Regions from separate parts of the Salinicola sp. LHM genome, predicted to be linked through region 1. Evidence: predicted binding sites of a transcription regulator. Region 1 holds the regulator's gene; each other region holds the start of a gene.
The links. Region 1 encodes sigma-54, which starts transcription at its own class of promoters, with help from an activator protein. Its sites were predicted from a motif close to TGGCACNNNNNTTGCTNT; they were not measured.

Region 1 (4,904 bases):
TTCCATGACTTCGCGCACCAGCACCGAGACATCCGAGACCAGCAGGCGGTTGAGTGACAGGATACCGATCAGCTCGTCACGACGCGTGACGACCAGCAGGGTGTCGGTGGCATCGGGCAGGCGCTCGTGGCGGCGCAGGTAGCGCAGGACCACATCCAGCGTGATATCCGGACGAATGGTGATCGCGTCCGGGTTCATCAGGCCGCCGGCGGTGTCCTCCGGGTAGGAGAGGACCGCTTCGACCCGCTGGCGTTCCTGCGCCTCCATCGACTGGAGGACTTCCTGGATGACGGTATTGGGTAGCTGCTGCAGCAGGTCGGCGAGGTCGTCGACATCGAGACCCTCGGTCGCCGTCAGCAGTTGCTCGGCATCCATGCGGTTGAGGAATTCGATCTGGACGTCATCGCCCAGATACTGCAGCACGTCACCATGCAGCTCGGGGTCCAGCAGGCCCCAGAGAATCTCGCGCTCCTTGGGCGGGCTGGACTCGAGCAGATGGGCGACATCCACCGGCGCCAGGCCGCGATTGAGCATGCGCCGTGCCTGATCCAGCGCACCGCTTTCGAGAGCTTCGTTGAGCTTGGCCAGCCGTGGCTGCAGCTTTTCGGGATTGTTGCTCATCCTGAACGGTCATCCTTGAACGACTGGCGGGGATGAGCATTCTACCATCGTCGAGCAAAATGACGAGGATGGAAAACGCTGTTCACGAACGCTGTGGAAGGAGCGGGCGCTACTCGTCTTCGTGGAAACGCGCCTCGAAAAGCTCGACGATGGCGTCCATGGCGGCGTCGGCATCGTCGCCTTCGGTGGTCACGATCAACTCGGTGCCGCAAGGCGCGGCAAGCATGAGTAGAGACATGATATTGGCGGCATCGGCCTGACGCTCACGGTGGTGAATCGCCACACGGACGGCGAAGGGTTGGCAGCATTGGACCAGTTTGGTGGCGGCACGGGCATGCAGCCCGCGACGATTGGTCAGGCGAAGTTCACGTGTCGGCATCGCGCTTGAATGATCCTGCGTCTTTTGATGGTGCATCCTGCGGCGCCGGCTCTCGTGGTGTGGCATCCTGCGAGAGGGCGGTATGGATACCGAGTTCGCGATGGCGAAGTCGGATGTCGGCGGATTCATGGTGGAAGTGACGCGCCAGGCGCTCGATCAGGTAGACCGAACGGTGCTGGCCGCCGGTGCAACCGATCGCCACCGTCAGATAGCTGCGGTGACTGGCCAGGTAGGCCGGCAGCCAGCGATCCAGCCAGGCATGGATGTCGCCGGCCATGGCGTGGACGTCGGGATAGGATTCCAGAAACTCGACGATCTGTGTGTCGCGGCCGTCATAGGCGCGCAATCCAGGGTCCCAGAACGGATTGGGCAGGCAGCGCGCGTCGAATACCATGTCGGCGTCCAGCGGCACGCCGCGTTTGAAGCCGAAGGATTCGAAGGTCAACGTCAAACGGCCGCCGGTGTGCCTGGCAACCTGTTCTCCGATCCGTGCACGCAGCTCGTGGACCGAGAGCCCCTGGGTATCGATCACCAGATCGGACATGCGGCGAATCGGTGCAAGATAGTCCTGCTCATGATCGATCGCCTCGGCTAGGGTCATGTCGTTGCCGCGGGTCAACGGGTGGCGCCGACGGGTCGCCGAGTAGCGTTCCAGCAGAATCTTGGCGTCGGCGGTGAGATAGACGACCTGCGTGTCGATCCCGCGTTCACGGACTGCGTTCAACAGCACCGGGAACCGCTCGAGCGCTTCCGGCAGATTGCGCGCATCGATACTGACCGCCACGTTGGGGCGCGTGGGCGGGGCGCTGCGCAGTTCGTCGATCAGTGGCGCCAGCAGGTTGGCCGGGAGGTTGTCGATGGCATAGTAGCCCAGATCTTCCAGCGCCTGCAGGGCGATCGATTTTCCCGAACCGGAGCGACCACTGATGATGACGAGTTGCATCTCTAGTAGCCGTTATCGCTGGGACGGTAATGACGAATGGCATCGATCAGAGCGTCGTGCAGCGCCTGCTGCGTGCTTGCCTGGCGCAGCTGTTGCCTGACGCTGCTCTGATTCATGATGCTGGCGACCTCGGCCAGTAGCGAAAGATGGGTGTCATCCGCTTCCTCCGGTACCAGCAGCACGAATACCAGATCCACCGGCTCGCCATCGATCGCGTCGAAGTCGATGGCGTCCTTCAGGCGCATGAACCCCGCGATCGGCCCCTTGCAGTGAGGGCTGCGTGCATGGGGGATGGCAACGCCGTTGCCGATCCCCGTGCTGCCGAGACGCTCACGGCCGATCAGGCGGCTGAAGACTTCCTGGCTGTCCAGGCTGGGTGTGTTTTGGGCAATGAAGGTGCTGAAGAATTCCAGCAGACGTTTTTTGCTGCCCCCCGTGACCCCGTAAAGGGTACGTTCGGGGGGCAGAATGCTTTCCAGTGTCATCATCAGGCGTTAACGGGCGCCGGCGCCTTGGGCGCGGGCTTGTGCCTTCTCTTTGTGTTTGACCAGTTGACGGTCGAGTTTGTCGGCCAGTGAATCGATGGCGGCATACATGTCGGTATCGCTGGCTTCGGCGTGCAGATCGCCGCCTGCGGCATGCAGGGTACAGGCTGCCTGTTGGCGCTCCTTCTCGACACTCAGGGTGACCTGAACATTGGTGATATTGTCGTAGTGACGCTCCAAACGAACGAGTTTTTCTCCGACATAGTCCCGGAGGGCATCGGTCAGCTCGACATGATGGCCGGTAACGTTCACTTGCATGACACACTCCTGTTGCGGCAGATGGCACTTTTGATTGTAACCCTTTTCAGGTCACTGCAAAGGCATCGTGATCGATATCGTCCGGTTTGGCGAGCCCTGGATCGATTTTGCCTCGCCGTACAGTCGGGACGTCAGGAAAGGCGCTTGCGTTCACTGGACGAGGGAATGCCCATGGCCTCCCGATATTTGGCCACGGTGCGTCTGGCAACGCAGATATCGGACTGGGCGAGCAATTCGACCAATTTGCTGTCCGAGAGCGGCTTTCTGGGGGGCTCTTCGCCAATGAACTTCTTGATCCGGGCGCGAATCGCCGTGCTCGAATAGCTGTCGCCTTCCCCGCGATGACCGCCGACCTGGCTCGAGAAGAAGTACTTGAGCTCGAACACGCCGCGAGGCGTGTGGATGTACTTCTGGGTCGTGACACGGGAAATCGTCGACTCGTGCATGTCGACGCTGCCGGCGATGTCGGCCAGTATCAGCGGCTTCATGGCCTCTTCGCCGCGCTCGAGGAAATCGACCTGGCGCGACATGATCTCCCGGCCAACACGCAGCAGCGTGTCGTTGCGGCTCGAAAGGCTCTTGAGCAGCCAGCGGGCCTCTTGCAGATGCTGGCGCAGGAAGGTGTTGTCGTCACTCTTGTCGGCGCGCTTGATCAGGGCCGCGTAGTCAGGCTGGATGCGCAGACGTGGCAGCGCCTCGGCGTTGAGCTCGATGCGCCAGCCGTCGGGGGAGGGCGTGGCGACGAGGTCGGGAATCACGTAGTCGTCGCGGCTGGTATCGAAGCGTTGCCCAGGGCGTGGTTCGAGCGTGCGGATCATCGCGATGACGCTGTCGAGTTCGTCGTCCTCGAGCCGCAGTCGGCGTTTGAGCAGTCGCCGATCGTTGCCGGCCAGGGCCTCGAGAAACTGGCGCACCAGGCGTTTGGCTTGTGGCAGCAGCGGGGTTTCCGTGTCCAGCGTACCGAGCTGGAGCAGCAGGCATTCGCGCAGGTCGCGGGCGCCGACGCCGGTGGGGTCGAACTGCTGCAGGCGCATCAGCATGTGTTCGAGGTCCGCCGTGGTCACGCGATCGTCGCGCTGGGTGCGGAGGCTGAGGGCCAGTTCGTCGAGAGAGCCGGTGAAGTAGCCATCGTCATTGATCGCGTCGATCAGACATTCGCCCAGCTCGCGCTCGCGGTCGTCGAAATCGCCCATCGCCATCTGCCACAAAAGATGGTCGTGCAGGCTGGTGGCAGCGGCGTTGCGGTCGAAATCCGGCGCCTCTTCGCTGCCACTGCTGCTGCCCAGCGATCCAGCGGTGGCGTCCTGGTAGGTGTCGCTCCAGTCGCTGTCGAGCGCCAGCTCTTCGGGAATGTCGCTGGGCCAGTCGTCTTCCGGCGCTTCCGAGGTCTCCTGCTCCGAGTACTGCTCTTCCAGCTCCAGCATCGGGTTGGATTCGAGCGCTTGTTGAATCTCCTGGCACAGGTCGAGCGTCGACAGCTGCAGCAGTTGAATCGCCTGCTGAAGCTGAGGCGTCATGGTCAACTGCGTGCCGACTCTGAGTTGCAGCGAAGGCTTCATGGACATGGCGAAACGGACGTCATAATCAACGAGGGAATAGCCACGTTACTGATTGATCTGACGACATGCAACGATTTATGCAAGAAACATGCCATCCAAGGCGGCTCAGGCAAGGCTGGCCGCCGGAAAGAAACAGGATAGGGCGGGAAGTCGGATTATAACCGGAATTCGTGACCAAGATAGACGTCGCGAACTCGCTGGTTGTCGAGGATGGCATCCGGGCGGCCCTCGGCGATGATCTGTCCGTCGCCGACGATGTAGGCGTTGTCGCAGATGTCCAGCGTTTCGCGCACGTTGTGATCGGTGATGAGAACGCCGATCTCCCGATCGCGGAGCTGGCGGATGATGCTCTTGATATCGCCGACCGAGATCGGGTCGACGCCGGCGAAGGGTTCGTCGAGCAGGACGAAGGCCGGCTCCGTGGCCAGCGCGCGTGCGATCTCGACGCGCCGGCGTTCGCCGCCGGACAGGCTCATGCCGAGGTTGTCGCGAATATGGTCGACGTGAAAATCGGCGAGCAGCCGCTCGAGCTGTTCGCGTCGTCCGGCTCGGTCCAGATCCTTGCGCGTCTCGAGAATGGCCATGATGTTGTCGGCGAC
Region 2 (4,904 bases), 1.9 Mb from region 1:
CCAACATGGACATCGCGGCCACCAGTTTCCTGGGCATCGACAAGATCGGCCTGGTGCCAGCCATCTCGCTCGCCGCGGTCATTGCCGTCGGTGTGCTGGCGACGCCCTCCTACCGCCAGCGAATCTACTCCGGCAACTCGGTCGGCTCGGTGCGCAAGTCGTTCGTGATCACCGGCATCCTCTATCTGTTCTTCTCGATCATCCCGGCGATCATCGGCATGGCGACTCACGCCCTGAATCCCGGACTCGACAACAGCAACTTCGCCTTCCCGTTTTTGGCGACGGAAATCCTGCCGCTGTGGCTGGGCCTGCTGCTGCTGGTCGCGGGGCTGTCGGCGACCATGTCCAGCGCGAGTTCGGATGCCATTGCCGGCGTGTCGATCCTGCTGCGCGACGTCTACGTGCTGTTCACCGGCCATACGCCGTCGGCACGCAAGGTCGTGGGCCTGTCGCGGCTGGCGCTGGTCGCCACCATCGGCCTGGCGCTGCTGTTCGCGCTGACCTCCAACAACGTCATCAGCTACATCACCAGCATGATCGCGACCGTGATGGCGGGGATGTTCGTCTGTGGCGTGCTGGGGCGCTTCTGGCCGCGCTACAACTGGCAGGGCGCCATCGCCACGCTGATCGCCGCGTCCGCGACCTCGCTGGCGGTGATCAATGTGGACAGCTGGACGGCGTTCTGGGGCAACCCCAGCATTCCGGCGGTGCTGGTCGCGCTGGTCGTGGGCGTCGTCGTCAGCCTGGTCACGCCGGCCTCCAAAGTGCCCCCGGAGCAGGCGCTCAAGATCATCGATGACGAACGCGAGCGCATGGAGCTGGAGGAAGACCCGGCGACGGCCGTCAGCGGCAAGACCGCCTGAGCCAACTGCAAATGATGCTTTCGATGCCCCGCACTAGCGGGGCATCGTCGTTCTCGACTCGCGCCCGCTGATCCACTCTAGACCACCACCCGGATTGCCATCGGCCGCTCGTCGAGATTGTCGGCCCCAGCGCGGTCAACGACGAGGAACTCGCCTTCCCGTTCCAGCACCGAATGGATCGCGTGCCAGGTGCCGGCCCGGTAGTTGACGCCCTGGCGGCCGTCGGTGACGAAGGCGCGGATCTCGTCCGGGTCGATGTCGTCTCCCGGCGGCGCCACGACGACGACGAAGCGCTCTTCGTGCAGCGGCATGAACGCCTGACTGCCCAGCGGATGACGTTCGAGCAGTTCCAGCTCCAGCGGCAGCGTGACCGGCTGGCTGACGAACACGCTGATCAGCGGCCGCGAAGGGGCGCCCAGGATCTCCACCCGGGCCAGATCGTGATGGCGCTGCGTGCGCCCGCCGTTGATCGGGAATGACTCGCTGACACGTGCGTCGATCACCTCGCCGAACGGCGCGAAAGCCTCCGGCGTCAGCTTCTGGGCCTTCAATTCCAGCATGACTCTCTCCCCTTGGTGCTTCGTTTCAATCTAGCTTCGTTCCAATCTAGCTTCGTTCCAATCTAGCTTCGCTTCAATCTAGCGCTTTATCGTATACAAAACGAAACCGTTTTTCTTTTCTGCACTCGTATGGTGCATTCAGCCATCCAAGCGCACATCGATTGTGCGTTTCCAGCCCGATTGGGTCCGAAAGCTTGCTCGCCGCACTCGGTTCATGAACCGGCGCAAGGTTTGGCCGGAACCATGCCATGCGCTGGTCTTTGGGTTAAAAGTTTGAGCGCTGGCGTCTTTTCCAGAAGCGACCCCTTCCCATATCGTTTGCGACTCTCTCTTCTCGTTGTGATGACGGATATGGCACGCATCTTGTATACAAAAACAGGAACCACAATCACAAACCACCCTGCGGAGGGCATCCGCCATGCCACAGCAACCGCACCACTCGCCCCACCAGTACAGCGACCGGCTCTATAACGCCGATCTCGCGCCAACCAGGCAGAACTGGAACTGGTACAACATCCTCGCCTTCTGGCTTTCCGACGTGCACAGCGTCGGCGGCTACGTGGTCGCCGCCAGCCTGTTCGCCCTGGGCCTGGCCGGCTGGCAGGTGCTGATCTCGCTGTTGATCGGTATCTGCATCGTGCAGATCTTCGCTAACCTGATGGCAAGACCGAGTCAGAAAGCCGCGGTGCCGTTCCCGGTGATCTGCCGGCTCTCGTTCGGCGTGCTGGGAGCGAACATCCCGGCGATGATCCGCGGCCTGATCGCCGTGGTGTGGTACGGCATTCAGACCTATCTGGCCTCCAACGCCCTGACCATCGTGATCCTGCGCCTGTTCCCCGACATGGAATCGCTGGCCGGCCCCAGCTTTCTCGGCCTCTCCTATCTGGGCTGGATCAGCTTCATGCTGCTGTGGTGTCTGCAGGCGATCGTGTTCTGGCGCGGCATGGATTCGATCCGGCGCTTCATCGACTGGAGCGGCCCGGCGGTCTATCTGGTGATGTTCGCCCTGGCCGCCTGGCTGGTGTGGCAGGCGGGCTGGTCCAACATCAGCTTTACCTTGAGCGACATCCAGCTCTCACCTAGCGAGCAGCTGTGGCAGATGGTGATCGCCGCCGCCATCGTCGCCGGCTATTTTGCCGGCCCGACGCTCAACTTCGGCGATTTCACCCGCTATGCGCGCACCTTCGACGACGTCAAGCGGGGCAACTTCTGGGGCCTGCCAGTCAATTTCCTGGTGTTCTCGGCGACCACGGTGATGATGGTGTCGGCGACACTGCCGGTGTTCGGCGAGATGATCGACGATCCGATCGAAACGGTTTCCCGCCTCGACAATACCTTCGTCGCCGTGCTGGGCGCCGCGACCTTCGTTACCACCACCATCGGCATCAATATCGTCGCCAACTTCGTCGCGCCGGCGTTCGACTTCTCCAACATGGCGCCCAGCAAGATCAGCTTCCGTACCGGCGGCTTCATCGCCGCTGTCGGCTCGATCTTTCTGACCCCGTGGAATCTGTTCAGCAATCCGGAGATCATCCATTACACCGTCGATCTGCTCGCGGCGGCCATCGGCCCGCTCTACGGCATCCTGATCATGGACTACTACCGCATCCGCCGGGGCGAGATCGATGTCGACGCCCTGTTCAGCGTCGATCCCAACGGCCCCTACTGGTATCGCAACGGCTTCAATCCGGCCGCGGTGAAGGCGGTGGTCGCTGCATCGTTGATCGGCATCGTGATCAACTTCCTGCCGCTGGGCGACCTGGGGCACTTCTCGGTCTTCATCGGCGGCGCACTCGGCGCGACTTTCTATGCCATGGCGATGCGACGCGCGACGGTCGCAGCGGCCGTCGCCTCGTAAGCGCCCGCTCTGTCTGCTGAACGCCTCGCGCGTTCTCTCCCGTTGCCGGCACTCTCCAGTGCCGGTTTTTTGATCGCCGTCACTGTGCGGCGTCAAAAATCGCTCCGACAATTTTTTGTTTCATCCCTCATTTCTCGCGCGGTACGCTTCCCATCGCGCTGTGAAGATTGTATAAAATCTACAATATTCGCGACATTTCTCGTCGCGACGCCTTCCCATGTCTTGCGGGGCCACCCGGATCGGAGGAAATACGCATGAAGCGCATCCATGTCATCGATTCCCACACCGGAGGAGAGCCGACACGCCTGGTCATGTCCGGCTTCCCGACGCTGCCCGGCGACACTCTCGTCGAGAAGCGCGATGCGCTGAGGGAATCCCACGATCACTGGCGGCGCGCCTGCCTGCTCGAACCGCGGGGCAACGATGTCCTGGTCGGGGCGCTCTACTGCGAGCCCGTCACGCCGGGCGCGACCTGCGGCGTGATCTTCTTCAACAACACCGGCTATCTCGGCATGTGCGGTCACGGCACGATCGGCCTGGTGGCGTCGCTGCATCATCTCGGGATGATCCAGCCCGGCGATCACCGGATCGACACCACCGTCGGCCCGGTCAGCGCCACGCTGCACGAAGACGGCGCGGTGACGGTGCGCAACGTGCCGGCCTACCGCCATCGCCAGCGCGTGCCGGTGGAGGTGCCCGGCTACGGCGTGGTGCATGGCGATATCGCCTGGGGCGGCAACTGGTTCTTCCTGGTCGGCGAACATGACCAGACGGTGACGCTGGCCAACGAGGAAGCGCTGACGGCCTTCACCTGGGCGATCCGTCAGGCGCTGGATGCACAGGCGATCACCGGCGAGAACGGCGGCCACATCGATCATATCGAGCTGTTCGCCGCCGACGACACCAGCACCGGCAAACCGGCCGACAGTCGCAATTTCGTGCTCTGCCCCGGCAAGGCCTACGACCGTTCCCCCTGCGGCACCGGCACCAGCGCCAAACTCGCCTGCCTGGCGGCGGACGGCAAGCTGGCCCCCGGCGAGACCTGGGTGCAGGCCAGCATCACCGGCAGCCGCTTCGAGGGGCGCTACGAGTGGCAGGGCGATCGCGTACTGCCCTCCATCACCGGCAACGCCTACATGACTGCCGACGCCACGCTGCTGATCGACGAGAACGACCCGTTTGCCTGGGGCATCACCGCGTCGTAGCCGTTCGGCAAGTTATTTTCGAAACGCTATTTCCGAAAAGCCATTCCCGAAAAGCCATTCCCGACAGACATTCACGGATTTCAGAGGACAACCATGAACGACTCCATCTTCACCGGCTGCATTCCCGCCCTGATGACCCCTTGCACCGCAGACCGCACGCCGGATTACGACGCGCTGGTCGCCAAGGGTCGCGAGCTGGTCGATCTCGGCATGCGCGCGGTGGTCTATTGCGGCTCGATGGGCGACTGGCCGCTGCTGAGCGAGGCCGAGCGTCAGGAAGGCGTGGCGCGACTGGTCGCCGCCGGCGTACCCGTCATTGTCGGCACCGGCGCGGTCAATTCGAAGGAAGCGGTCTCCCACGCCGCCCATGCGGCCAGGGTCGGCGCGCAAGGGTTGATGGTAATCCCCCGCGTGCTCT
Region 3 (4,904 bases), 390 kb from region 1:
GCCCGATCTTTCTCACTGCGGCGGGATCAGCGAAGGGATGAAGATCGCCACGCTGGCCTCCTGCTTCGACGTGGCGCTGGCGCCGCACTGCCCGCTGGGGCCGTTGACCCTGGCCGCCTCGCTGCACGTGGATGCGGTCAATCACAACGCCTTCATCCAGGAGCAGAGCATGGGCATCCACTACAATCGGGACAACGACGTGCTCGATTACCTGGTGGACAAGAATGCCCTGGCGATCGAGGACGGTTACTGCTCGATCCCGCAGGGGCCGGGGCTGGGCGTCGAGATCGACGAGGCCTTCGTCGAGGAGCGTTCCAAGGTCGGCCATCGCTGGAGGAATCCGGTGTGGACGCATGAGGATGGTTCGATCGCGGAATGGTAACGGCACGCTCGATAGCCGCCTGCGCGAGTGAGTCGCAGTGTTGCCCGGTGCGCGAACTCCTCACATATACCCCATATGCTCCGGGTTCTGTGCGCCGGGCGCCTTGCGCTTCAGCTCGCTCGGCTGGCTCTCGAGCGCACCGTACTTGGCGCTCAGCCGTCTTCGCTCGCCGACGCAGAGCACCCAGAAATGCGCGGCTTGGCTGGCGCCAGAGCGTTCAGTGTTATGGGCTACGCTCGATCATGCGATTTAGACCGGCCGAAACGAGGAGAGAGAAATGAACGAGACACGCAAGTTCGCCCTGGAATCGGCGCTGCGCGAGCGGCCGCTGGTCGCCATTCTGCGCGGGATCACGCCGGAGGAGATCGATGCGGTGTTCGATGCGCTGGTGGCGTCGGGCTTCAAGCTGATCGAGATTCCGCTCAATTCGCCGCGGGCGTGGGACAGCATCGCTGCCGTGGCCAAGCGCTGCCCGGACGACGTGGTGATCGGCGCCGGCACGGTGCTGGATCCGGTTCATGCCGAGCGGCTGGCATCGCTCGAGGCGCCGCTGCTGATCACGCCCAACACCGACCCGGCGGTGATCCGGGCCGGCGTCGAGCACGGCCTGGCGCCGATGATCGGCTGCATGACGCCGAGCGAGGCGCTGGCGGCGGCGAAGGCGGGGGCGACGGCGCTCAAGCTGTTCCCGGCGGCGGATCTGGGGACGGGCTATTTCAAGTCCATCAACGCGATCCTGCCCAAGGGCTTGCCGGTGCTGGCGGTCGGCGGTATCGACAAGAGCAACATGAGCGAGTGGCATGCCCATGGCGTGGCCGGCTTCGGCTTCGGCAGCAATCTCTACAAGCCGGGGCGCAGCGCCGACGAGGTGGGACGGATTGCGGCTGAACTGGTCGAAGAGTGGCAGCGGCTGAGCGAGGTTGCCCACTATGCCGAGCAGCAGGAACGCGAGGCCGATGCATGAGCGGCGAGATCCCTGATCGTCTGATCGTCATCGACTGGGGCACCAGCAATTTCCGGGCGTTTCTGGTCGATACGGCCAGCGGCGAGGTGCTGGACAGCCGGCGTTCGGCCTCCGGCCTGCGCGCGCTGAGCCAGAGCGAGTTTCCGCATTACTGCGCCTCGCAGACCGACGACTGGCGGCAGGGCGGCGGCGCGGCTTCGGGCGCTGAAGGTGCGGCTTCGGGCGCTGAGGGCGCGGCTTCGGGCGCTGAAACAGTCCCGATCTATCTGGCCGGGATGGTGGGTTCGGCGCGGGGCTGGTTCGAGGCGCCGCAACTGGAACTGCCGGCCACGGCCGCCGACCTGGCGGACAACGTGGTCGCCGCGCCCGGGCTCGATAATGTCTGGATCGTGCCGGGCGTCAAGCAGGTGACGCCAGAGCACGTCGACGTGATGCGCGGCGAAGAGGTCCAGGCGTTCGGCGCGCTGGCGCTTGCGGGTATCGACAGCGGGGACTGCTGCCTGCCGGGCACCCACAGCAAGTGGGCGCGGCTCGACGGCGGCCGGATGACCGAGTTCACCACGGTGATGACCGGCGAGCTCTACCATGCCGTGCGCTTCCATACCTTGCCGGGGGAGCCGGCCCGCGACGAGGCGCCGTTCGACGAGTCGGCGTTCCGGCTGGGCGTTTCCCGGGCGGGTTGTCCCGGCGGCGTGATGCATGCGCTGTTCGAGGCGCGCAGCCGGCATCTCTATGCCGGGCTCGAAGCGGGGCAGGTGGGCAGCTTCCTCTCCGGCGTGCTGATCGGGGAAGAGGTACACGCCATGCGACAGGCTCGCCCCGGGCTCGATACCGTACGGCTGGTCGGCGCCGATTCGCTGCGCGAGAGCTATACCCTCGCGCTGGAAGCGGCCGGCATCCGTGTCGAGGCAGTCGACAGCGACCGGGCCACGCTGGCCGGGGTCATGGCAGTGGCTGCACGCCACGCCGGACGATAACGGCGCGCCCGTACGCGACAGCGCACCGCGATGGTGCATAGCTGCGCGTTCCGGCACCACGAAAGCGATGACGACGGCCCGGGATATTCACGAATATCCCGGGCCGTCGTGTTTGGCATGATCCGTGCTACCTTCACCTATACGTCTGCTGACAAGCAGCCGATCGCGTACGACATGACGAGGTGAAGCGATGCGGGTGATGCCATGACACAGCCGGCCCTGAACAAACCGCCCCTGCTGGTGTTTACCGATCTCGATGGGTCGCTGCTGGATCACGACACCTACGACTGGCAGCCGGCCTCGGCCTGGCTCTCGCGCCTGGAGCAGCAGGCGATTCCGGTCATTCCCACCACCAGCAAGACGCGCGCCGAACTGTTGGCGCTACGCCAGGAGCTGGGGCTCGAACATACGCCTTTCATCGCCGAGAACGGTGCCGTCATCGGGCTCCCGCCTTCCTGGCAGCACGCGCGGCTGGATCGCGATCCTGCCTCGCCGGATGGCCTGGTGGTCAAGACGCCGAGCATGGACGTCGACTATATCCGACGGCGCCTGGACGTGGTCCGTGAACGCCACGGCCTGAATTTTCGGCGCATGGGCGAGATGGATCTGGCCGAGGTGCAGGCGCTGACCGGGCTCAGCGCCGCCGGCGCCGAACAGGCGATGACGCGAGAAGGCAGCGAGCCGCTGGTGTGGGAAGACGACGACGCCAAACTGCAGGCATTGCACGAGACACTGCGTGTCGACGGCCTGCGCCTGACCCGCGGCGGGCGCTTCTGGCACGTGATGGGCGCGGTCGACAAGGGGCAGGCGTCGGACTGGCTGGTGGCGCGCTTCGAGGCGTTGCGCGGCTATCGCCCGCGGACGATCGGTCTGGGGGATGGCCCCAACGATCTGGCGCTGCTGGCAGCCACCGACATGGCGGTCGTCATCGCCGCCAGTCACGGCCAACCGATGCCGCTGGAAGGCTCGCAGATCTATCGGACCAAGGCCCAGGGGCCAACGGGCTGGTCGGAAGGTGTCTCTCATTGGCTAACCCGGGAGCTGGGGTGGGCCGACAACGATCCCGACGATTGATGGATAATCCCGATAACCGGCGTCAAGGACTGACGCCAGCCGACAACAGGATGAGGGTGTCTCATGAGTGATTTCTATCAGAACGGTATCGTTACCAATTTCCACAACCTCACCCGCCGCTCGGTGGAGGCACTGGAAACCGATCTCAAGCAGTTCTCGCGCAGCCGGCCGATGGGGTTGATCCTGCCGTCGCTGTATTCGGAGCTGGAAGGGCCGGCGCTTTCGCATATCGTCGACGAGCTGTGCAAGGTGCCTTATCTCAGCGAGATCGTCATCGGGCTGGATCGCGCCGATCGCGAGCAGTTTCTGAAGGCACGCGAGTTCTTTTCCCGCCTGCCGCAGCACCACCGCATCCTGTGGAACGATGGCCCGCGTCTTCAGGCCCTGCATCAGGAGCTGGCCCAGGAGAATCTGGCCCCCCAGGAGCCGGGTAAAGGCTGTAACGTCTGGTACTGCTCCGGTTATGTGCGCGCGTCCGGCAAGGCCGAGTCGGTTGCGCTGCATGACTGCGATATCGTGACCTACGATCGCGGGCTGCTGGCCCGGTTGATCTATCCGGTGGCCAATCCGCGTTTTCACTACGAGTTCTGCAAGGGTTACTACTCGCGGATTGCTTCCGGCAAGCTCAACGGCCGCGTGGCGCGGTTGATGGTCACGCCGCTAATCCGGGCGTTCAAGATGATCTACGGGCCGCTGCCTTACCTGGACTATCTCGACAGCTTCCGTTATCCGATCTCCGGTGAGTTCTCGATGCGGGCCGACGTGCTCGATGGCATTCGCATTCCCAGCGACTGGGGGCTGGAAATCGGCGTGCTTTCCGAGGTGCATCGCAACTTCTCGACCAAGCGGCTGTGCCAGGTCGATATCGCCGATGCCTACGATCACAAGCATCAGCCGGTGTCGGAAGACGATCCGTCGGGTGGTCTGAACCGCATGAGCATGGATATCGCCAAGGCGATGTACCGCAAGCTGGCGACACTCGGCGTGGAGATGAGCGTCGAGAGCTTCCGCACCGTCAAGGCGACCTACTATCGCGTGGCGCTGGATCTGATCGAGGCCTACGATCACGACGCGGCGATGAACGGGCTCAAGCTCGACCGCCACAGCGAGGAGGCAGCGGTGGAGCTGTTCGCCGACAACATCATGCAGGCCGGCGCTGCGTTCTTCGAATCACCCCGCGACAAGCCGTTCATCCCCAGCTGGAACCGGGTGCAGGCCGCCATTCCCGACCTGCAGGACCGGCTCTACGAGGCGGTGGAGTTGGATAACAGCGGCGACGTGTAGGCGCCGCTGCCGCCGACCGAACGGCAGCCCGGGCGGGCGGTGCCATCGTTTCGATTCACCGCCCGCGTCGGGTCTGTTGCCGTTTCCTTCACGACCGCGCCCCGATACGCGTCAGGGCTGCACCAGCCACAGGCTGCGGTAGGGGCGCAGGATATCGCGTTCTTCCGGATGCGGGTTCCAGCGCTTGCCATCCTTGAGCACGTCGTACCATTCGCCCTCGCAG
Region 4 (4,904 bases), 1.1 Mb from region 1:
GCGCGGGCCATCGCCCGGTTCTGGGTTACCGCACGCACCTCCAGCCCCAGCCGGGTATAGCGCATCAGCGCCCACAGGCCGGCAAAGACCACCAGGCAGAACAGCAGCACCGCCAGCCGGTTGAGGGTCAACGACAGCGCCTCGTTGATCTGCCACGCCCCTTGCAGCCAGTCCGGCGAGGTGACGCGACGATTGAGCGGCGAGAACACGCTGCGCACCAGCTGCTGCAGGATCAGGCTGAGGCCGAAGGTGGCCAGCAGCGTCTCCAGCGGACGGCCTTTCAGGAAGCGGATCACGGTGCGTTCAATCACCACCCCGAACGCACCGGCAACCAGGAAGCCGCCGGGAATGGCCAGCGCCAGCGCCAGTCCCGGCTGCCCCGGTAGTGCCTGCTGGATCATCCAGGTGGTATAGGCGCCGATCATGATCAGCTCGCCATGGGCCATGTTGATCACGCCCATGACGCCAAAGGTGATCGCCAGACCGATCGCCGCCAGCACCAGAATCGAACCGGCACTGAGGCCGAAGAACAGCGTCTGTGCACGGTCGTACCAGGCGCGCTTGCTCTCGATGCCGCCAAGGACCGACTGCGCCTCGGCGGCGAGCTCGGAATCACCGGCGGCGATCGGGGTCAACGTGTTGCGCACCCGCGTATCGAGATTGCCGCGCAGGGTGTCGAGCGCGTCGATATCGCCTTGCTGGACATCGTAGAGCGCCAGCGCGACATCGAGCTGGCCGCGAACGGATTGGCTCTCCTCGTCGTCGCGCATGGCGCGAACGCTATCGGCGTTGTCGGCCGTGACTTCGCCGATCATACGCCCGGCGGCCGCCAGCCGAGAAGCCTCGTCGCCGGCGCTCAGGGAGAGCGAGGCCAGCAGCCCCTGGATACGGGTGCGCAGATCGTTGTTGATCTTGAACGCCTCGACCGTGCGTCGTGTGCCGGTACCGGCGTCCTCGAACGTGATGGCATCGATGATCGGCCACTCGCGGCCGCTGTCATCGGTGATGATGTAGAAACGCTCGCCGCGACGCTCCTTGCCCAGGCGGCCGTCGAGCAGTGCCTGCAGCCAGCGCGTCTTCTGCTCGGCGCCGCTCTCGGCGATCGCCTGGGCGGCGTCGCCCTTGGCCTGGAAGCTGCGCGTGTCGAGCGCTTCCAGCAGCGCTCGGGCCTGCGCATCACTGACAGCGGCCGCCGCCGTCTGGCTGACGGAAAGGCCCCATGCCATCAGCAGGCACAGCAGCACGGAATGCATCAGCAGGCGCGTCAGACAACGGCCTGCCAAGTGTTGAGTCTTGATCATGTTCGTTCCTCGACACCGCCCTTTCGGTGCGGTGTCCGCCCCAGGTTCTGCTCGATGCCGCCGGCGCCCGTTCGAGCGCCGGCGGCCTGGCTTCATTCGGCGCCCGGGCCGTCTTCGCAGGTCATCGACTCGACGTCGAGCTTGCCGCAGCGCAGCGGTGCTCTCCAGTCGCTGATCAGGTTCTTGGAGTCCGGCAGGTAGTCCGACCAGGCATCGCCGGCAACCGTCGTCGGCGTCTGCCAGACCACGCTGAACTGCCCATCGTCCTGGATCTCGCCGATCATCACCGGCTTGGTGATGTGGTGGTTGGGCATCATGGTGGAAGCGCCGCCCGAGAGATTGGGCACGGTCACGCCGATGATCGAATCCTTGACCGCGTCGACATCAGTGGTCCCGGCCTTCTTGACTGCCTGGGCCCACATGTTGAAGCCGATGTAATGCGCCTCCATCGGATCGTTGGTCACCGCTTCGTCATTGCCGGTGTAGGCGACCCAGTCGTCGATGAAGTCATAGTTGGCGTCGCTGTCGACGCTCATGAAGTAGTTCCACGCCGCCATGTGCCCGACCAGCGGTGCGGTATCGATACCGGTCAGCTCCTGCTCGCCCACCGAGAACGCGACAACGGGAATGTCGCCCGCCGAAATGCCCTGGTTGGCGAGTTCGTTGTAGAACGGCACGTTGGCATCGCCGTTGATGGTCGAGACGACGGCGGTCTTCTTGCCCTGGCTGCCGAAATCTTTGACCTGCGAGACGATCGACTGCCAGTCGCTGAAACCGAACGGCGTGTAGTTGATCATGATGTCGTCGCCGGCGACGCCGTTGGCCTTGAGATAGGCTTCGAGAATCTTGTTGGTGGTGCGCGGGTAGACGTAATCGGTGCCCAGCAGCGCCCAACGCTCGACGCCCTGGCTCATCAGGTAGTCGACGGCCGGGATCGCCTGCTGATTGGGCGCGGCGCCGGTGTAGAAGATATTCTCCGAGGACTCCTCGCCTTCGTACTGCACCGGGTAGAACAGCAGCCCGTTGAGCTCCTCGACCACCGGCAGCACCGCCTTGCGAGAGGCCGAGGTCCAGTTGCCGAAGATGACGTCGACGCGATCGTCGCCGGTCAGCATGTCGCGAGCCTGTTCGGCGTAGAGCGACCAGTCCGATGCCGGGTCCATCACCACCGGCTCTAGCTGGCGACCGAGCAGACCGCCGGCGTCGTTCTGCTTGTCGATCAGCATCAGCATTTCGTCCTTGAGCGTCGACTCGCTGATGGCCATGGTGCCTGAAAGCGAATGCAGAATGCCGACACGGATCGGGCCTTCGTCCTGCGCCTGGGCAAGGGCGACGTTACCGAAGCCGGCAAGGCCCAGCGTCAGCCCGGAAGTGGCAATCAACTTGCGAAGGGAGGTTGTTGTCATCGGATTCTCCTGGTCGTGGTCATGACCCTTGGTGATCGGCCTGGCGATCATGGATATTCGCGCACCAGGCGCGGCTATCGATCCGAGAACCCTATGCATTTTCCGTGCCTTGATCGTCTTCCTCGCCATTCTTGTATACAAAAAAGAGAGAAAAGCGCGGTAAATTCCATCAATGGGCAAGAATTTGGTGCAAACAAAATTCCCTGGGCACCACAGGATTGTCGTTAATGGTGCATGAACCGCCGATGCCGCGCGGTCGCCGCACCATTTTTGAACAAAAAGACAGCGCCATCATGGCTGGCGCTTCATGAGAGTGCATGAACAACCCGGCAGGCCGCCGAGGTCGGCTCGAAACGTTCTCGAACCGACACGGCGATAAGAAACGAAGAGGCGATAAGAAACGAAGAGGCGACGCCCGATGCGCGCCGCATGGCCCAGGAGTCGATGGGACTGGGGCCCGACGGGGCCGAGACAATCGGCAGAGGCAGAATTAGAACAGGTGCCGATCCAGTGCCATCAACCCTTCCGGGCCGGCAGCGATCTGACGCTCCAGAGACTCGCTCCGCGGCAGCTGGCGCTCCAGGAAGTGCCGCCCCACGACCAGCTTCGCCTGGTAGAAGTCTTTCCCGGCCGGGCCGTTTCCGGACAGACCGCGATTTGCCGCGCGGGCGGCCTTGAACCACATCCAGGCATAGAGAGCGTGGCCCAGCAGATGCAGGTAATCGTGGGCCGCCGCCCCCGCGGCAGCCGGTTCCTTCCCGGCGGCCTCGATCAACGTGGCACTGACCCGCTCGAGCCTTTCCAGTTCACGCATCGCCGCCTCCCGGAACGGCCGCAGCGCCGGCTCGATATCATCGCCGCCGCCGAGGTCTTCCCGCACCCGCTCGACGAGGCGCTTCACGTATGCTCCCCGATTGCGCGTCAACTTGCGCCCGACCAGATCCATCGCCTGGATGCCGTTGGTGCCTTCGTAGATCATCGCGATACGGGCATCGCGCACGTACTGTTCCGCGCCCCATTCGACGCAGTAGCCATTGCCGCCATAGAGCTGCTGCGCCTCCACCGTGGCCGCGAAGCCGCGATCGGTGAGGAACGCCTTGGCTACCGGGGTCAATAACGCAACCAGGTCCGCCGACGCGTCACGCACCTCAGCATCGGGATGGTACTTGGCCCGGTCGAGCTCGCTTGCCACGAACGCCGCGAACAGTCGGCCTCCTTCATTCCAGGCGCGGGCGTCGAGCGCCATGCGTCGCACGTCGGGGTGGACGAGAATCGGATCGGCAGTCTGGTCCGGCTCGGCAGCGCCGCCGGGCGCCCGACTCTGGCGCCGCTCGCGGGCGAACGCCATCGCGCCCTGATAGGCGACGTCGCCCAACCCCAGCCCCTGGAGTCCGATCGAGAGCCGCTCGTAGTTCATCATGGTGAACATGGTCGCCAGCCCTTGGTGCGGCTCGCCGATCAGGATGCCTCTGGCCTCTTCGAAATGCATGACACAGGTGGCGCTGCCCTTGATCCCCATCTTGTGCTCGAGCCCACCGCAAACCACACCGTTGGGCTCGCCGAGCGAGCCATCTTCGTGTACGCGACGCTTGGGCACCAGGAACAGCGAGATACCCTTGGCACCTGCCGGCGCATCCGGCAACTTGGCCAGTACCAGGTGCACGATATTCTCGGTCAGGTCATGCTCGCCGCCGGTGATCCAGATCTTGCTGCCGGTGATGGCATAGCCGCCGCTGCCATCGGGCACGGCGCGAGTCTTGATGAGCCCCAGGTCGGTGCCGCAGTGCGGCTCGGTCAGACACATGGTGCCCAGCCACTCTCCGGCATAGAGCCGCGGCAGATAGAGCGCCTTGGTGGCCTCGTCGGCGTAGGCATCGAGCAGCAGTCCGGCGCCGTTGTTGAGCGCCAGATAGAGCGCGAAGCTCGCGTTGCTGGCATAGAGCATTTCGTCGAAAGCCTGGGTCAGCAGCTTCGGCAGACCCTGCCCGCCATGGTCGGGATTGCCTCCCAGTCCGCACCAGCCGCCTCGTGCCAGTTCGAGAAAGGCCTCTCTGAACCCGGCCGGCGTCCTTACCTTGCCGCCTTCGAAAAGGCACCCTTCGGCGTCGCCGCGCTGGTTGAGCGGAAACAGCTCGGCCTCGACGAGGCGCCCGGCCTCTTCGAGGATGGCATCGGCGAGTTCGGCGTTGAGTTCGGC

Region 2: the regulator sigma-54 is predicted to act here: its motif matches at 1,776-1,793, upstream of R5R73_RS18180 (NCS1 family nucleobase:cation symporter-1).
Region 3: the regulator sigma-54 is predicted to act here: its motif matches at 2,437-2,454, upstream of R5R73_RS05955 (HAD-IIB family hydrolase).
Region 4: the regulator sigma-54 is predicted to act here: its motif matches at 2,800-2,817, upstream of urtA (urea ABC transporter substrate-binding protein).

What each region holds. Positions count from the first base shown of each region.
Region 1 is NZ_CP140261.1:1,644,933-1,649,836, forward strand. Features, by position in the region: gene mgtE (magnesium transporter) at 1-621, opposite strand, end outside; gene R5R73_RS07645 (HPr family phosphocarrier protein) at 731-1,000, opposite strand; gene rapZ (RNase adapter RapZ) at 987-1,943, opposite strand; gene ptsN (PTS IIA-like nitrogen regulatory protein PtsN) at 1,946-2,428, opposite strand; gene hpf (ribosome hibernation-promoting factor, HPF/YfiA family) at 2,438-2,746, opposite strand; gene R5R73_RS07665 (RNA polymerase factor sigma-54) at 2,878-4,311, opposite strand; gene lptB (LPS export ABC transporter ATP-binding protein) at 4,461-4,904, opposite strand, start outside.
Region 2 is NZ_CP140261.1:3,985,857-3,990,760, forward strand. Features, by position in the region: gene R5R73_RS18170 (sodium:solute symporter family protein) at 1-863, shown strand, start outside; gene R5R73_RS18175 (ureidoglycolate lyase) at 941-1,423, opposite strand; gene R5R73_RS18180 (NCS1 family nucleobase:cation symporter-1) at 1,842-3,281, shown strand; gene R5R73_RS18185 (4-hydroxyproline epimerase) at 3,536-4,486, shown strand; gene R5R73_RS18190 (dihydrodipicolinate synthase family protein) at 4,580-4,904, shown strand, end outside.
Region 3 is NZ_CP140261.1:1,250,385-1,255,288, forward strand. Features, by position in the region: gene dgoD (galactonate dehydratase) at 1-382, shown strand, start outside; gene R5R73_RS05945 (2-dehydro-3-deoxy-6-phosphogalactonate aldolase) at 660-1,346, shown strand; gene R5R73_RS05950 (2-dehydro-3-deoxygalactonokinase) at 1,343-2,323, shown strand; gene R5R73_RS05955 (HAD-IIB family hydrolase) at 2,528-3,397, shown strand; gene R5R73_RS05960 (glycosyl transferase) at 3,461-4,681, shown strand; gene R5R73_RS05965 (sugar phosphorylase) at 4,793-4,904, opposite strand, start outside.
Region 4 is NZ_CP140261.1:2,739,719-2,744,622, forward strand. Features, by position in the region: gene urtB (urea ABC transporter permease subunit UrtB) at 1-1,301, opposite strand, end outside; gene urtA (urea ABC transporter substrate-binding protein) at 1,394-2,707, opposite strand; gene R5R73_RS12560 (acyl-CoA dehydrogenase C-terminal domain-containing protein) at 3,198-4,904, opposite strand, start outside.